2 linked regions of the Bradyrhizobium sp. AZCC 1610 genome follow. The protein of the gene in region 2 binds, or shares a complex with, the protein of the main gene of each other region. Links are inferred from orthologs where the notes say so. Each region holds a gene or a part of one and is shown on either strand. Other genes may lie near its edges. The genes, in order: accD and V1279_RS33605.

Region 1 (7,795 bases), 520 kb from region 2 along the record:
GCGACACCCGCTCTTCGAGATCGCCGAGCGCCGCGGCAGCGACGCGGCCGCCTTCGGCATTGTGCCCGCCATCGAGCCAGATCTCGCACCCCTTCGGCCCCTGATCGGCCAGCGCGCCCGCGACCAGCCGCTGCATCCGCGCCGGCCATTCGGCGCCAACGATGCCGGCCTCGAATGCTGGCATTCCGATTTTGAACGCCTCGATCGCCCGCAACGTTGCGATCGCAAGGCCGGCATTATCGAACTGATGCCGGCCGAACAGCTTTGGCGCCGCGAGATCCATCAGGCCGCGCTCGTCCTGATAGACCAGCCGTCCGCGCTCGACGCCGACATGCCATTGCTGTCCCGCCGCATGCAGCGGCGCACGCACGCGCTTCGCCTGCGCCTCGATCACCGACATTGCCTCCGGCGCCTGCTCGGCGCAAATCACCGGCGCGCCGCGCTTGATGATGGCGGCCTTTTCGCCGGCGATCGCGGTCAGCGAATTACCGAGAAACTCGGTATGGTCCATACTGACCGGCGCGATAACAACAGCGATCGGCCGGTCGATGACATTGGTGGCGTCAAGCCGCCCGCCAAGTCCGGTCTCCAGCAGCACGACATCGGCCTCATGCTCCGCGAACAGGCAAAACGCCGCCGCGGTCTCCATCTCGAAAATCGTGATCGGCTCGCCCGCATTGACCTGTTCGCAATGCTCCAGCACCCGGCGCAACTCGGCATCATCAGCCAGCCGGCCGCCGCCCTTCTCGCCGATGCGGAAGCATTCGTTGATCCGCACCAGGTAGGGCGAGGTGTAGACGTGCACGCGCAGGCCTGCGGCCTCGAGGATCGCGCGCAGATAGGCGATCGTGGAGCCCTTGCCATTGGTGCCGGCGACATGAATCACCGGCGGCAACAGGGCCTCCGGATGATCGAGCCGCGCCAGCAGGCGGTGCATGCGATCGAGGCTGAGATCGATGCGCTTCGGATGCAAGGCAGACAGCCGCGCGATTAGTTCACCGAGCGGCTGGGGTTTGGCGGCAGGCAGGTTCACGCGTGGGGCGCAGCCGGCACGGCTTCCGGCGCCGAGACGATCTGGGCCGGGTCCGTGACCTGCGGCAAAGGCCTTGAAGCGACATCAAGCGCCGGGGATTTGGTCAAGAGCCGGCAGATCCGCGCCAGCGTGGCACGCATGTCGTGGCGATGCACGACCATGTCGATCATGCCGTGGTCGAGAAGATATTCAGCGCGCTGGAATCCTTCCGGCAGTTTCTCGCGGATGGTCTGCTCGATCACGCGCGCGCCGGCGAAGCCGATGAGAGCGCCGGGCTCGGCGATCTGCACGTCGCCCAGCATGGCGTAGGACGCGGTGACGCCGCCGGTGGTCGGATTGGTCAACACCACGATGTAAGGCAGCTTCGCTTCCCGCAGCATCTGCACGCCGACGGTGGTGCGCGGCATCTGCATCAGCGACAGGATGCCCTCCTGCATCCGCGCGCCGCCCGAGGCCGCGAACATGATGAACGGCGACTTCTTCTCCACCGCAAGCTCGAGCCCGCGCACGATCGCCTCACCCGCGGCCATGCCGAGCGAACCGCCCATGAAATCGAAATCCTGCACCGCGACCACGACGCCGGCGCCCTCTAACTTGCCGTAGCCGACCTTGATGGCGTCGTTCAGCCCGGTCTTGGCGCGCGCGTCCTTGATGCGGTCGACATATTTGCGCTCGTCGCGAAACTTCAGCGGATCGGGCGTCACTTCCGGCAGCGCGATGTCGTACCAGGTCTCGTTGTCGAAGATCGATTTCAGCCGCGCCACCGCGCCCATGCGCATGTGGTAGTTCGAGCCGGGAATGACGAACTGGTTGGCCTCGACGTCCTTGTAGAACACGAGCTGCCCGGAATCCGGGCACTTGATCCACAAATTCTCCGGCGTCTCGCGGCGCAGGATGTTGCGGATTTTCGGCCGGACGACATTGGTGAGCCAATTCATGGTTCGCTCCGAAATGCGGTTAACGCATCAAGTGGAATATATGGCGGCCTGGGCTGAACCCAACAAGCCGCTGACGACGCCTATTCCACGCAATTATGGCTTATTCTGCGGCCTGTTTTGCTCCCCGGACGCCCTGCGCCAGGGCGGACACCAGATCGGCGACAGCGCCAACGGTCTTGGGGGTCGCGCGCCCCTCGGTATCGAGGCTGGCGCGGAGCGCATCGACCAGCGCGGTGCCGACTACGGCCCCATTGGCATTCTCCGCAATCGCCCGCGCCGCATCCGGCGTGCGGATGCCGAAGCCGACACAGACCGGCAGTTTGGTATGCCGCTTGATACGGGCCACCGCTTCGCCGACCGCCGTGGAATCGGCGCTGATGCCTCCGGTGATGCCGGTGATCGAGACGTAATAGACGAAGCCCGACGTGTTCGCGAGCACCGCGGGCAGGCGCTTGTCGTCGGTGGTCGGCGTCGCCAGGCGGATGAAGTTAAGCCCCGCCTTCATCGCCGGCAGGCACAGTTCGGTGTCTTCCTCCGGCGGCAGGTCGACGATGATTAGCCCGTCGACACCGGCGATTTTCGCGTCGGTGAGGAATTTGTCGACCCCGTAGATGTAGATCGGATTGTAGTAGCCCATCAGCACCAGCGGCGTGGTCTCGTCGTCCTTGCGGAAGCCGCGGACCATCTCCAGCGTCTTCTTCAGGGTCATGCCGGCCTTCAGCGCGCGCAAGCCCGCCGCCTGGATCGACGGCCCGTCCGCCATCGGATCGGTAAACGGCATGCCGATCTCGATGATGTCGGCGCCGGCCTTCGGCAGCGCCTTGATGATGTCGAGCGACGTCGCAGGGTCCGGATCGCCGGCCATCAGGAAGGTGACGAACGCCGAGCGGCCCTGCCTGGCGAGTTCGGCAAATCTTGCGTCGATACGGGTGGTCACTTCTTCCTGCCCTTCAGAATTTCCGTGATCTGCGGAATGTCCTTGTCGCCGCGGCCGGAAAGGTTGACAACCATCAGATGATCTCGCGGGCGTTTTGGCGCGAGCTCCATCACCTTGGCGATCGCGTGCGCCGGCTCCAGTGCCGGAGGAATCCCTTCAAGCCGCGTCAGCAACTGAAACGCCGCGAGCGCTTCCTCGTCGGTCGCGGAGAGATAATTGACCCGGCCGGTTTCGTGCAACCAGGAATGCTCCGGGCCGATGCCGGGATAATCCAGCCCTGCCGAAATCGAATGCGCGTCCTGGATCTGGCCATCCTCGTCCATCAAGAGATAGGTGCGGTTGCCGTGCAGGACGCCGGGACGGCCTCCGGCGATCGAGGCGGCGTGGAGCTGTGTCAGCCCGTGGCCGGCGGCCTCGACACCGAAAATCTCGACAGAGGGATCATCGAGGAACGGATGAAACAGGCCCATCGCGTTGGAGCCGCCGCCGATGCAGGCGACCAGCGAATCCGGCAGGCGGCCCTCGGCCTCCTGCATCTGCTTGCGCGTCTCGTCGCCGATAACAGATTGGAAGTCGCGCACCATCATCGGATAGGGATGCGGACCCGCCACCGTGCCGATGCAGTAGAACGTGTTGTGCACATTGGTGACCCAGTCACGCAGCGCGTCGTTCATCGCGTCCTTCAGGGTACGCGCGCCGGACTGGACCGGAACCACCTTGGCGCCCAGCATTTCCATGCGGATCACGTTGGGCTGCTGCCGCTCGACATCGACGGCGCCCATATAGACCACGCATTCGAGCCCGAACCGCGCACAAAGGGTTGCGGTGGCGACGCCGTGCTGGCCGGCGCCGGTCTCGGCGATGATGCGCTGCTTGCCCATGCGGCGCGCGACCATGATCTGGCCGAGCACATTGTTGACCTTGTGCGAGCCGGTGTGATTGAGCTCCTCGCGCTTGAAATAGATTTTTGCCCCGCCGAGATGCTCGGTCAGCCGCTCGGCGAAATAAAGCGGCGACGGCCGGCCGACATAGGTCTTGAGGTAGCCGTTCATCTCCGCCTGAAACGCCGGATCGGCCTTGGCGTCGGCATAGGCCTTCTCCAGATCGAGGATCAGCGGCATCAGTGTCTCGGCGACGAAGCGTCCGCCGAAAATGCCGAAATGCCCGCGCTCGTCGGGGCCGGTGCGGAATGAGTTGGGCAGGTTTGGATTCATCGGACCATCAATTCTTCGGAGGCGCGCGCGGCGCGAATAAAGGCGCGGATCATCTCGGGATCCTTGACACCGGGCGCGCTTTCCACGCCGGAGGATACATCGACGCCGCCGGCGCGGGTGACGCGGACCGCCTCCGCGACGTTGTCGGCGGAAAGCCCGCCCGAGACCATAAACGGCAGTTGAAGATCGAGCTTTTCCAAAACGTGCCAGTCGAACACGGCCCCCAGCCCGCCGGGGCGGGTGGCGCCCTTGGGCGCGCGGGCGTCGAACAGGATGCGGTCGGCGACGCTGGCATAGCCCGGCAGCACGGCGAGATCGGCCGACGTCTCGACCGCAATTACCTTCATGACCGGAAGTGCGAACTTCGCCTTGATGTCGCGTACGCGCGCGATGGTTTCCTTGCCGTGCAATTGCAAGAGATCCGGCCGCAGCGTCTCGACGATGTTTTCAAGCGTCGCGTCGTCGGCATCGACGGTCAATGCCGCTTTGACGGCTCGGCCCTTGGCCTGCCGGCCCAACTCGCGCGCCGCCTCGAGGCCGAGATGGCGCGGCGACGGGGAGAAGAACACGAATCCCACCATGTCGGCGCCCGCCTCAAGCGCTGTGTCGAGCGTCTCGGGCGTGGACAGGCCGCAAATTTTGACGAGCAGGGGCATGGTCTCTCAGGGGGCGGGATCCAGCGCCGCCGCGGCAAATTGGAACAAGCTGACGGGGCGGGTTCTACAACGTCGCGCCCTGCTTGTCTCGCCCTGTAGCCCCATAGATACCGTACTGCGACGGCGCCGGAAGCCGCTGCTGATCGGCCCGGGAAACCGCCGCCGCAGCCCGCAAATCGGCCGCCTCCGCCCTCGCCCGGCGGGCATCCGCCTCATGCTGGCGCGCCGCGCGGCGCCAGTGGCGCTGGCGGAACCAGGTCGCCACACCGCCCGCCGCCACCCCCAGAATGGCCACCGCAATGATCACGGCAAACAGCGGCATCGACACCGCGATCGCCGGATCGGTCGAATTGAAGGGATCGAACGACACCGTCACGAAATGGCGGTTGGCGACCGCGAAGACGATGAAGACGAGGCCTAAGGGAATGACGACCAGCGCCGTGAAGAACTTTCGCATGACCATTTCTCGCGCAGTGATGGAGAAAGGCGGGCACCAAGCCCGCAACACGGCTACATCCGGTCTAACCGAAAAGCGCCTACGCGCCGGCCTCGGGCGAGCCGTTTTCGCGGTTGAGCCGCTCGCGCATTTCCTTGCCGGTCTTGAAGAACGGCACGCTCTTCTGATCGACCGGCACATGCGCGCCGGTGCGTGGATTGCGGCCTGCGCGGGCGGGGCGATGCTTGACCGAGAAAGCGCCGAAGCCGCGCAGCTCGACACGGTCGCCGCGCGCCAGGGCTGCCACGATCTCATCGAGGATCGCGTTCACAATGTTCTCCACATCCCGCTGATAGAGGTGCGGGTTGTGCTCGGCGATGCGCTGAACAAGTTCGGATTTGATCATCGAGGTTGGGATCCGGGGTCGGGCGGATATCCATTTCCGTGAAAATACCTTGAACTGTCAAGACGCTAAATCACTTTTGGGCAACGCGAAATGGCGTGACAAACCGCCCGGAGGGGGTTTGTGACGACAGCCGCCGTGCGGGAGAATGTGACGAAGGACAGCCGGTGCGGCTCAATTCGCGGCTGCGGGGCGCCACAGCGCCAGCATGCCGTCGAGCGAGAGCTGATCGACCGCCTGTGCCACGCCGGCCTGCTCGATCTGGCGCGCGATGGAACTCAGGCCGAGGGCATCGAACGCGATGGAAGCCGCCGCGCGCAGGAACGTCAGGTCCCCGAACTGCGGTGTCAGCTTGTAATCGCGCACCGGCAGATCGCGCTTGATCTTCTTTTCGGCAACCAGCCAGGCCACGGCTGCTTTTTCATCGCCGAGCTGATCGACCAGCTTCAGTTCGACCGCCTGACGGCCGGTGAAGACGCGGCCATCCGCGACCTTTTCGAGTAGCGCGTCATCCATGGCGCGCCGCTCCTTCACCAGGCCGCGGAACCAGGCATAAGAATCCTTCACCAGCGCGTCGAGCGCGGCGCGCGCCTCCGGGCTGGTCGGCTCGAAACCGTTGGGCGCGGCCTTCAACGGCGAGGATTTCACTTCCTCGACCTTGACGCCCACGGTCTTCATAAGCTCGCTGAAATTCGGAAACTGGAACAGCACGCCGATCGAACCGACCAGCGAGCTCTGCCGGGCAACGATGTGATCGGCGGCGAGCGCCGAGATGTAACCGCCCGACGCAGCCAGCCCCTCGACCACCACGACCAGCGGCTTCTTGGCCTTCAGGCGCACCAGCGCGTCATAGAGTTGCTCGGAGCCGGCCGTGGTGCCGCCAGGCGAATTGATGTGCACGATGACGGCGGCATGGCTCGTTTTCTCCAGCCGCTCCAGCGCCTCGACGCGTTGCTGGTCGCTGCGGATCAGCCCGTCGATATTGACACGCGCGATCGATCCCGATGCCGTCAGCGCAGCCGGCCCGCTCCTTGTCGCGATCGCGCCGACGGTGACGATCGCCGCGATGGCAACCAGGCCAGCCACGACGCGCCAGAAGGTCAGCTTGCGGCGGATTCTGCGGCGATCGACGATCACGTCCGAATCGAGCGACATCGAATTTCTCCTGAAATAATCAGCGCGTTTTGCACTCGCAGCGCTAGCGAAGCGTTATCTGATTACATCAATTGCGATGCAATATGAAGAAAGCAAGGCCCAGGGCAATTGTAGCCCGGATGGAGCGAAGCGAAATCCGGGGCAGCCCCACAAGCGGGTTGAGTTATCCCGGATTGCGCTTCGCTCCATCCGGGCTACGGGTCCGGCCGGGGATGACGATACAAAAAAGGCCCCGGTCGAGACCGGGGCCTGATGTCGCACACAAATAAGCTAAGCGCTTACTTCTCGCGATTCTTGAGCGCGGTGCCGAGAATATCGCCCAGCGTCGCTCCCGAATCGGAGGAGCCGTACTGCGCGATGGCTTCCTTCTCTTCGGCAACTTCCAGCGCCTTGATCGAGACCTGCACCTTGCGGCGCCTTCTTGTCGAACTGGATCACGCGGGCGTCGACCTTCTCGCCGACGGCGAACCGTTCGGCGCGCTGATCGTTGCGGTCACGGGCGAGTTCCGAACGCTTGATGAAGGTGGTGAAGTCGGTGCCCGAGATCTTCACCTCGATGCCGGCTTCCTTCACTTCGAGCACTTCGCAGGTCACGACCGCACCCTTCTTGACGTCGCCAGGCTCTGCGAAGGGGTCGCCTTCGAGCTGCTTGACGCCGAGCGAGATGCGCTCCTTTTCGACATCGACGTCGAGCACCACGGCCTTGACCATGTCGCCCTTCTTGAAGTTGTCGATGACCTGCTCGCCCGGAAGCTTCCAGTCGAGGTCGGACAGATGCACCATGCCGTCGACGTCGCCGTCGAGACCGAGAAACAGACCGAACTCGGTCTTGTTCTTGACCTCGCCTTCGACCGTCGAACCGACCGGGAACTTCTCGACGAAGACTTCCCAGGGGTTGCGCATGGTCTGCTTGAGGCCGAGCGAGATGCGGCGCTTGACCGAATCGACTTCCAGGACCTGCACTTCGACTTCCTGCGAGGTCGAAACGATCTTGCCGGGGTGCATGTTCTTTTTGGTCCACGA
Region 2 (7,802 bases):
GGATGTCGGGGGCAATGCGTTCCAGCAAGACGGCCAAAGACGAGAAACTGATCAACCTGTTCCTCGACATGCTCGCGGCGGAACAGGGAGCGGGCGACAACACGCTCGACGCCTATCGCCGCGACCTCACGGATTTTTCCGAATTTCTCGGCCGCAAGGGACAAAACTTTGCCGGTGCCGGGACGGATGGGCTGCGGGACTACCTCGCCGACCTCGACACCCGCGGTTTCAAATCCTCCAGCGTGGCACGCCGGCTGTCGGCGATGCGGCATCTGTTCCGCTTCCTCTTGAACGAGCGCATTCGCAGCGACGATCCGGCGGCAATCCTGTCCGGCCCGAAGCGCGGCCGAGGCTTGCCGAAGGTGCTGTCGATATCGGACGTCGACCGCATGCTGACGCGCGCCAAGGAATTGACCGAGGCCGAGAACGCTTCGCCGCAGCAGCGGCTGCGCGCGATGCGGCTGTATTGCCTGCTGGAAGTGCTCTACGCCACCGGCTTGCGCGTCTCAGAGCTGGTGGCGTTGCCGCTGTCGGCCTCGCGGCGCGATATCAGCATGATCGTGGTGCGCGGCAAGGGCAACAAGGAACGGCTGGTACCGCTCAACGAAACGTCGCGGCAGGCGATGGCCGACTATCTCGCCGCGATGGAAGCGCTCAAGCCCGAGAAGAAGAAAAGCACCGCCAGCTCGAAATGGCTGTTTCCCTCCTTCGGCGAGAGCGGCCACCTGACGCGGCAGCATTTTGCGCGCGACCTGAAGGAACTGGCAGCGGCATCGGGCCTCGCGCCGCGGCTGGTCTCCCCGCACGTGCTCCGCCACGCCTTTGCCAGCCACCTGCTGCATAACGGCGCGGACCTGCGCATCGTGCAGACGCTGCTCGGCCACACCGATATCTCCACCACGCAGATCTACACCCATGTGGTCGAGGAGCGGCTGAAAAGCCTGGTGCGCGACCTGCATCCGCTGGCGGAGAAGTAACCTTCGTCGCAACGCCCGCCTTGACTTCCGCGGCGTCTCCCCTGAAAGAGCCGTCTCCCGCCCGCGGCCTTGTTTGGCGCGCTTTCGGTAAACCGGGTCATCCGGACCGAGCTGCACGCTAAATCATTGAAGATGCGTGCTTTCCTTAAGCGAATCGAAACCGCTTCGCCTCAAAGCACGTTGTTACCTATATTGGTTTGATGCCGGATCAGATGCGCAGCTATCTCGACTTCGAAAAACCCGTCGCCGAACTAGAGGCCAAGGTCGATGAACTGCGCGCGCTGGCGGCGTCCGGCAGCGACATCGGCGATGAGATCGCACGCATAGAGGACAAGTCGCAGCAGGCGCTGGCTGACCTCTACGCCAATTTGACGCCGTGGCAGAAGACGCTGGTGGCGCGCCATCCGCAGCGCCCGCACTTCAGCGATTTCGTCAACGCGCTGATCACTGAATTTACCCCGATGGCGGGCGACCGCAAATTCGCCGAGGACGAGGCGCTGATGGGCGGCTTCGGCCGTTTCCGCGGCGAGGCGATCTGCGTGATGGGCCAGGAAAAGGGCGCCACCACCGACAGCCGTATCAAGCACAATTTTGGCATGGCGCGGCCCGAGGGCTATCGCAAGGCGGTGCGGCTGATGGAGATGGCCGACCGCTTTGGCATTCCCGTGCTGTCGATCGTCGATTCCGCCGGCGCCTATCCCGGCATCGGCGCCGAGGAGCGCGGCGTCGCGGAAGCGATCGCACGCTCGACCGACACATGCCTCTCGCTCGGCGTCCCCAATGTCGCGATCGTCACCGGTGAGGGCATGTCGGGCGGCGCCATCGCCATTACGACCGCCAATCGGGTGCTGATGCTGGAACACGCGATCTACAGCGTGATCTCGCCGGAGGCGGCCTCCTCGATCCTGTGGCGCGACGGCACCAAGGCTCAGGAAGTCGCCAACGGCATGAAGATCACCGCGCAGGACATGCTGCGATTCGGCGTGATCGACCAGATCCTGAAAGAACCCTCCGGCGGCGCTCACCGCGATTCCGCCGCCATGATCTCAGCCACGGGCGATGCGATCGCCGAGGCGTTCAACGATTTCCGCAATCTGGACGCGGATGGCGTCCGCCGGCAGCGGCGGCAGAAATTTCTCGATATCGGCCGCAAGCTCGGCTGATGGCCCCTTGTCCTCCCCCTGGATGGGGTCGGACGGCCCGGCGTCCCATTCGTTAACGCCGCCTTAAAGGTGCTTTATTTCGTCGGATCACTTGATTCGGCCCTAATTAGGCCCAAGACCCCATCTTTAAACTCTATTGACCATGCCTGCCGTGGAAGCGGCTGGCGCATCGCGTTCGGGTTGCGGCGCGGAAGGTCAAAGGGTACTATTTTATGCAATGGCTTCAGGGCATGTTCGCTGTGATTTGGGGTGCGAAAATGCCCGGTGGGTGTGGAGCTTAGCCTTTGATTTACTGCTCGCTGGTTCGCGCGCTCGTCACGTCGGCTGCCCTTTTGGGCGCGGGCCTGCTGATGGCCGGTTGCAACGGTGACGACATCTCGCTGGCCAATAACGCCAAGGCCAACCAGCCGGTCCCGCCAAAACTGATCGCCGACATGACGGCGAAAAACATGGACCTGCAGTCGCCGATCCTGGTTCGTCTGTTCAAACAGGAAGCCGAACTGGAGATCTGGAAGCAGGACCGCTCCGGCCGTTTCGCGCTGCTGAAAACCTATCCGATCTGCCGCTGGTCGGGCGATCTCGGACCCAAGGTCCGCGAGGGCGACCGCCAGGCGCCGGAAGGCTTCTATGCGATTTCGCCGGCGCAGATGAACCCGCAATCGGCCTATTATCTTTCCTTCAACACCGGCTATCCGAACGCCTTCGACAAGGCGCTGGGGCGTACCGGCTCGCAACTGATGGTGCATGGCGACTGCTCATCGCGCGGCTGCTACGCGATGACCGACGAGCAGATCGCGGAAATCTATTCGCTGGGCCGCGAATCCTTCTTCGGCGGCCAGAAATCGTTCCAGCTGCAGGCCTATCCGTTCAAGATGACGCCGATCAACATGGCGAAGCATCGCAACAATCCGAACATGCCGTTCTGGAAGATGATCAAGGAAGGCAATGATCATTTCGAGGTGACGCGGCAAGAGCCGAAGGTCGATTTCTGCGAAAAGAAATACGTGTTCGATGCCGCCAAGCCGCCGAACGCGACGCGTGATCTGGTGTTCGATGCTTCGGCCAAGTGCCCGGCCTATGTGATTCCCGACGAGGTCGCCGACGCCGTGCGCGAAAAGCAGGCGACCGACCTCGCCGAGACCGCGCGGCTGATCGCCAAGGGAACGCCGGTCGCCCGGGCCAACACCGGCATCGACGGCGGCATGCACCGGGTGTTCGCCGCCCGTGTGCCTGAAGCCAGCACCGGCCTTTCGGAGCCCGGCGACGGCTCAAGCCTGTCGCTGATGGCGCGCGCTCCCGGCACCGTTCCCTCCCACGTCAATCCGCCCAAGGCGCCCTCCGATAATCTGCTGATGGGTGCGCCGGAGCCGCCGAAGCTTGCCGCAGCCCCGGCTCCCACCCCTGCCGCGGCGCCGACGCGGGTCGCCAATGCGGCGCCGACGGCCCAGAATGACGGGTTCTTCTCCAACCTCGCCCGCAAGGTCGGTATCGGCGGCGCGGCTGACGCCACCGCAAGCACACCGCCCTCGAAGCCGAAGGCGAGCGAAGCCAAGCGAAGCGAGCCGCCGCGTCAGGAAGCGGCCGCGCCGAAGACCATGGCGCCGAAGCACGACGCCAAACAGGCCGCCGCCCGCCCGCCGCTGAGAGCGTCCGTGTCGGATACCCCGGGCCCCGCTGCCAAGGACAACCAGGTCTCCGGCTCCGCACCGATCGTGTCGTCGAACTCGTTCGACAGCCGCTTCGGGGCGGTGAAGTAAGAAGCGCGACGCGGCTCCCCCGGACTGCACAACAGCACAGTGCCGTCATGCGCCCTGCGAAAGCGGGTGTTCCCTAACGCGTATTGGAAGAACCGAAGCGGTGCGGCGTACTGGATCATCCGCCTTCGCGGATGATGACAGCGGCGCGTGTGATGACAGCGGCGCGTGATGGCGTCAGCGCGCCATCACCGAAAAAATCACCCGTATTTGCCGTGGCAATGCTTGTACTTCTTGCCGCTTCCGCAGGGACAATCCTCGTTGCGGCCGACCTTGCCCCAGCTTGCGGGATTCTTGGGATCGCGATCAGCGTCCGCGACTTCAGGCACCAGCGAGACGTTGGCGAAGGCCATCTCGTCTTCGCCGGTATTGGGATCGAACTTGTGCGCCTCCATCGCCGGCAGCACCGGCTGCTGCTCTTCCGGCGGCACGATCTCGACGCGCATCAATTGCGCCGTCACCGCCTCGCGCAGGTGCGCGGTCATTGCCTCATACAGGCCGAAGGCTTCCGACTTGTACTCCTGCAACGGATCGCGCTGGCCATAGCCGCGCAGGCCGATCACCTGACGCAGATGATCGAGCATGATCAGGTGTTCGCGCCAGAGATGATCCAGCGTCTGCAGCAGAATGGTCTTCTCGACATAGCGCATCACGTCGGGGCCCCACTGCGCCACCTTGGCCGCCATGTGCTCGTCGACGCGCTGCTCGATCCGCGTCAGCAATTCCTCGTCGGCAATGCCCTCTTCCTTGGCCCATTCGTCGACCGGCAGGTCGACGTCGAGCACGCGCTTAAGTTCTTCCTTGAGGCCCGCGACATCCCACTGCTCGGCATAGGCGTGTTCCGGCACATGCTTGACGACGATGTCGTCGATGAAATCATGACGCATGTCCGCAACCATTTCGGCCACGCTGTCGCTCTTCATCAGTTCGACGCGCTGATCGAAGATCACCTTGCGCTGGTCGTTCTGCACGTTGTCGAACTTGAGCAGGTTCTTGCGGATGTCGAAGTTGCGGGCTTCGACCTTCTGCTGCGCCTTTTCCAGCGCCTTGTTGATCCAGGGATGGATGATGGCCTCGCCCTCTTTCAGGCCGAGCCGCTGCAGCATGCTGTCGAGCCGGTCGGACCCGAAGATCCGCATCAGATCGTCTTCCAGCGACAGGAAGAACTTCGAGCGGCCGGGGTCGCCCTGACGGCCGGAACGGCCGCGCAACTGGTTGTCGATGCGGCGGGATTCATGCCGCTCCGAGCCCATGATGTAGAGCCCACCCGGCTTGGTGATGGTCTTGGCCGGCTTGCTGCCCTTGGCGGGCTCGACCTCGACCACGTCCTCGGCCTTCAGCACGATCTCGCGGAAGCGTTCGATGTCGGCCTTGATCTGTTCGATCTTCGTGGCCTTCTCGGCCTCGTCGGTAATGTTGGCGGTCTCCTGCAGGATCCGCATCTCGAGCGAACCGCCGAGCTTGATGTCGGTACCGCGGCCGGCCATGTTGGTCGCGATCGTGATCGCGCCGGGGACGCCGGCTTCGGCGACGATATAGGCTTCCTGTTCGTGGAAGCGCGCATTCAACACCGCAAACAGTTTTGCCGGTTTGCCCGCACGCGCCGCCGCATAGAGCTTTTCCATGCTGGATTCAGAGCCGAAATCGATCTGCTTGTAACCATGCTTCTTCAGGTAATCGGCCAGCACTTCCGACTTTTCGATCGAGGCGGTGCCGACCAGCACCGGCTGCAGCCGCGCATTGGCGCGTTCGATCTCGGCCAGGATCGCGGCGTATTTCTCGTTCTGGGTGCGGTAGACTTCATCGTCCTCGTCGAGACGCGCGACCGGCACGTTGGTCGGGATTTCCACGACCTCGAGCTTGTAGATGTCGAACAATTCGTCGGCTTCGGTCAGCGCCGTACCGGTCATGCCGGCGAGCTTTTCGTACATCCGGAAATAGTTCTGGAATGTGATCGAGGCCAGCGTCTGGTTTTCCGGCTGGACCTGGACGTGCTCCTTGGCTTCCAGCGCCTGATGCAGGCCTTCGGAATAGCGGCGGCCCTGCATCATGCGGCCGGTGAATTCGTCGATGATGATGACTTCGCCGTCGCGGACGATGTAGTCCTTGTCGCGGTTGAACAGCGAGTGCGCCCGCAGCGCCTGGTTGATGTGGTGAACGACGGAGACGTTCTCGACGTCGTAGAGCGATTCACCCTTGAGCTGACCGGCATCGCGCAACAGCGTCTCGATCTTCTCCATGCCGGCTTCGGTCAGCGTCACCGTGCGCTGCTTCTCGTCGACCTCGTAATCGGTCTTGTCGAGCTGGGGGAAGAAGGTGTCGATGGTGTTGTAGAATTCCGAGCGGTCGTCGAGCGGACCGGAGATGATCAGCGGCGTGCGCGCCTCGTCGATCAGGATCGAGTCGACTTCGTCGACGATGGCGTAGAAATGGCCGCGCTGGACCATGTCCTCCAGCCGGTACTTCATGTTGTCGCGCAGATAGTCGAAACCGTATTCGTTGTTGGTGCCGTAGGTGATGTCGCGCGAATAGGCTTCCTTGCGCTCGGAATCGTCGAGCCCGTGCACGATCACGCCGACGGTCAGGCCGAGGAAATTGTAGATCTGGCCCATCCATTCGCTATCGCGGCGGGCGAGGTAGTCGTTGACGGTGACGACATGGACGCCCTTGCTGGCCAGCGCGTTGAGATAGACCGCAAGCGTCGCCACCAGCGTCTTGCCTTCGCCGGTCTTCATCTCGGCGATGTCGCCCTCATGCAGTACCATGCCGCCGATCAGCTGGACGTCGAAATGGCGCTGGCCGAGGGTGCGCTTGGCGGCTTCGCGCACGGTGGCGAAGGCCGGAACCAGGATATCGTCGAGCGTCTTGCCGTCGGCGAGTTGCTGGCGGAACTCGGCGGTGCGGGCCTTCAGCGCCTCGTCGGAGAGCGCGGCGAGCTCGGGCTCAAGCGCGTTGATGGCGTCGACGCGGGACTGATATCCCTTCACCCGCCGGTCGTTGGCGGAGCCGAAAAACTTGCGGGCGAGCGCGCCGATCATGCCAATTCCTGCCTTTGCCGTTACTTGCGTTGCAAGCCGTGACGGGGTCCACCAAATTGCTTATCAACTCACCGTGACGCGTCGCGGCAAACACCCCGATCCGGGGGTCATCCGCCTAATGAGTGGGAATTAAGCAATCCAAGGTTCAACGGCAAAAAACGCAGCAAAATAAGCGCTATCGCCGCCGTACGATCCGGCACAGATATGGCTGGGTTGGGGCCTTGTCAACGTGGGTCCATCTGTCAAGGAATTCATCATTTTGACAGACTTTTCGCGTTGCCAAGGCCGCATGATTGGGCGAGTGTCCCGCCGCCTTTTGCTGCCCCCTTCTTCAAGACAAGGATTTTCCATGACCACCTCGTTCCCGGAAACGAAAACCGGCCTGCGCTTCGGCCTCGCCTCCCTGGCCGCGACGGCCTGTCTGGCTGCGGTTCTGGCCGCCAGCCTGCCGGTTCGTGCCCAGGACAACCCCGTTCTCGCCAAGGTTAACGGTGCGGAGATCCGCCAGAGCGATGTGGCGCTCGCGGAAGAGGAACTCGGCCCGAGCCTCGCGCAAATGGACCCGGCGGCCAAGAAGGACAATGTTCTGGCCTTCCTGATCGACCTGAAAATCGTCGCCAAGGCCGCCGAGGACAAGAAGGTCGAGAATTCGGAAGACTTCAAGAGGCGCCTGGCCTTCACCCGCAGCCGTCTTCTGATGGACAACCTGCTCGCCACCGAGGGCAAGGCTGCGACCACCGACGAGGCCATGAAGAAGGTCTATGAGGAGGCCTCCAAGCAGATCACCGGCGAAATGGAGGTTCACGCCCGGCACATCCTGGTCGAGACCGAGGACGAGGCCAAGGCGATCGCGGAAGAGCTGAAGAAGGG

Evidence for each region.
Region 1: the proteins of V1279_RS33605 (region 2) and accD are in contact, whole or in part, in a solved structure (PDB 8UXZ), measured with the Escherichia coli proteins. The link is inferred for Bradyrhizobium sp. AZCC 1610 from one-to-one orthologs.

What each region holds. Positions count from the first base shown.
Region 1 is NZ_JAZHRR010000001.1:7,375,415-7,383,209, reverse strand. Bases 1-2,767 are described here. They hold accD (acetyl-CoA carboxylase, carboxyltransferase subunit beta), read right to left. Parts: upstream 1,972-2,767; coding sequence 1,030-1,971; downstream 1-1,029. Other genes in these bases: trpA (tryptophan synthase subunit alpha), read right to left, coding at 2,072-2,767; V1279_RS36170 (bifunctional folylpolyglutamate synthase/dihydrofolate synthase), read right to left, coding at 1-1,033. Outside these bases: more of trpA, read right to left, coding at 2,768-2,908; trpB (tryptophan synthase subunit beta), read right to left, coding at 2,905-4,122; V1279_RS36150 (phosphoribosylanthranilate isomerase), read right to left, coding at 4,119-4,778; V1279_RS36145 (LapA family protein), read right to left, coding at 4,843-5,235; V1279_RS36140 (integration host factor subunit beta), read right to left, coding at 5,315-5,620; signal peptide peptidase SppA, read right to left, coding at 5,792-6,772.
Region 2 is NZ_JAZHRR010000001.1:6,856,757-6,864,558, forward strand. The notes cover bases 385-3,158. They hold V1279_RS33605 (acetyl-CoA carboxylase carboxyltransferase subunit alpha), read left to right. Parts: upstream 385-1,177; coding sequence 1,178-2,140; downstream 2,141-3,158. Other genes in these bases: xerD (site-specific tyrosine recombinase XerD), read left to right, coding at 385-977; V1279_RS33610 (murein L,D-transpeptidase family protein), read left to right, coding at 2,425-3,158. In the rest of the region: more of xerD, read left to right, coding at 15-384; more of V1279_RS33610, read left to right, coding at 3,159-3,897; preprotein translocase subunit SecA, read right to left, coding at 4,095-6,932; V1279_RS33620 (peptidylprolyl isomerase), read left to right, coding at 7,282-7,802. UniProt on the Escherichia coli protein: Component of the acetyl coenzyme A carboxylase (ACC) complex. First, biotin carboxylase catalyzes the carboxylation of biotin on its carrier protein (BCCP) and then the CO(2) group is transferred by the carboxyltransferase to acetyl-CoA to form malonyl-CoA.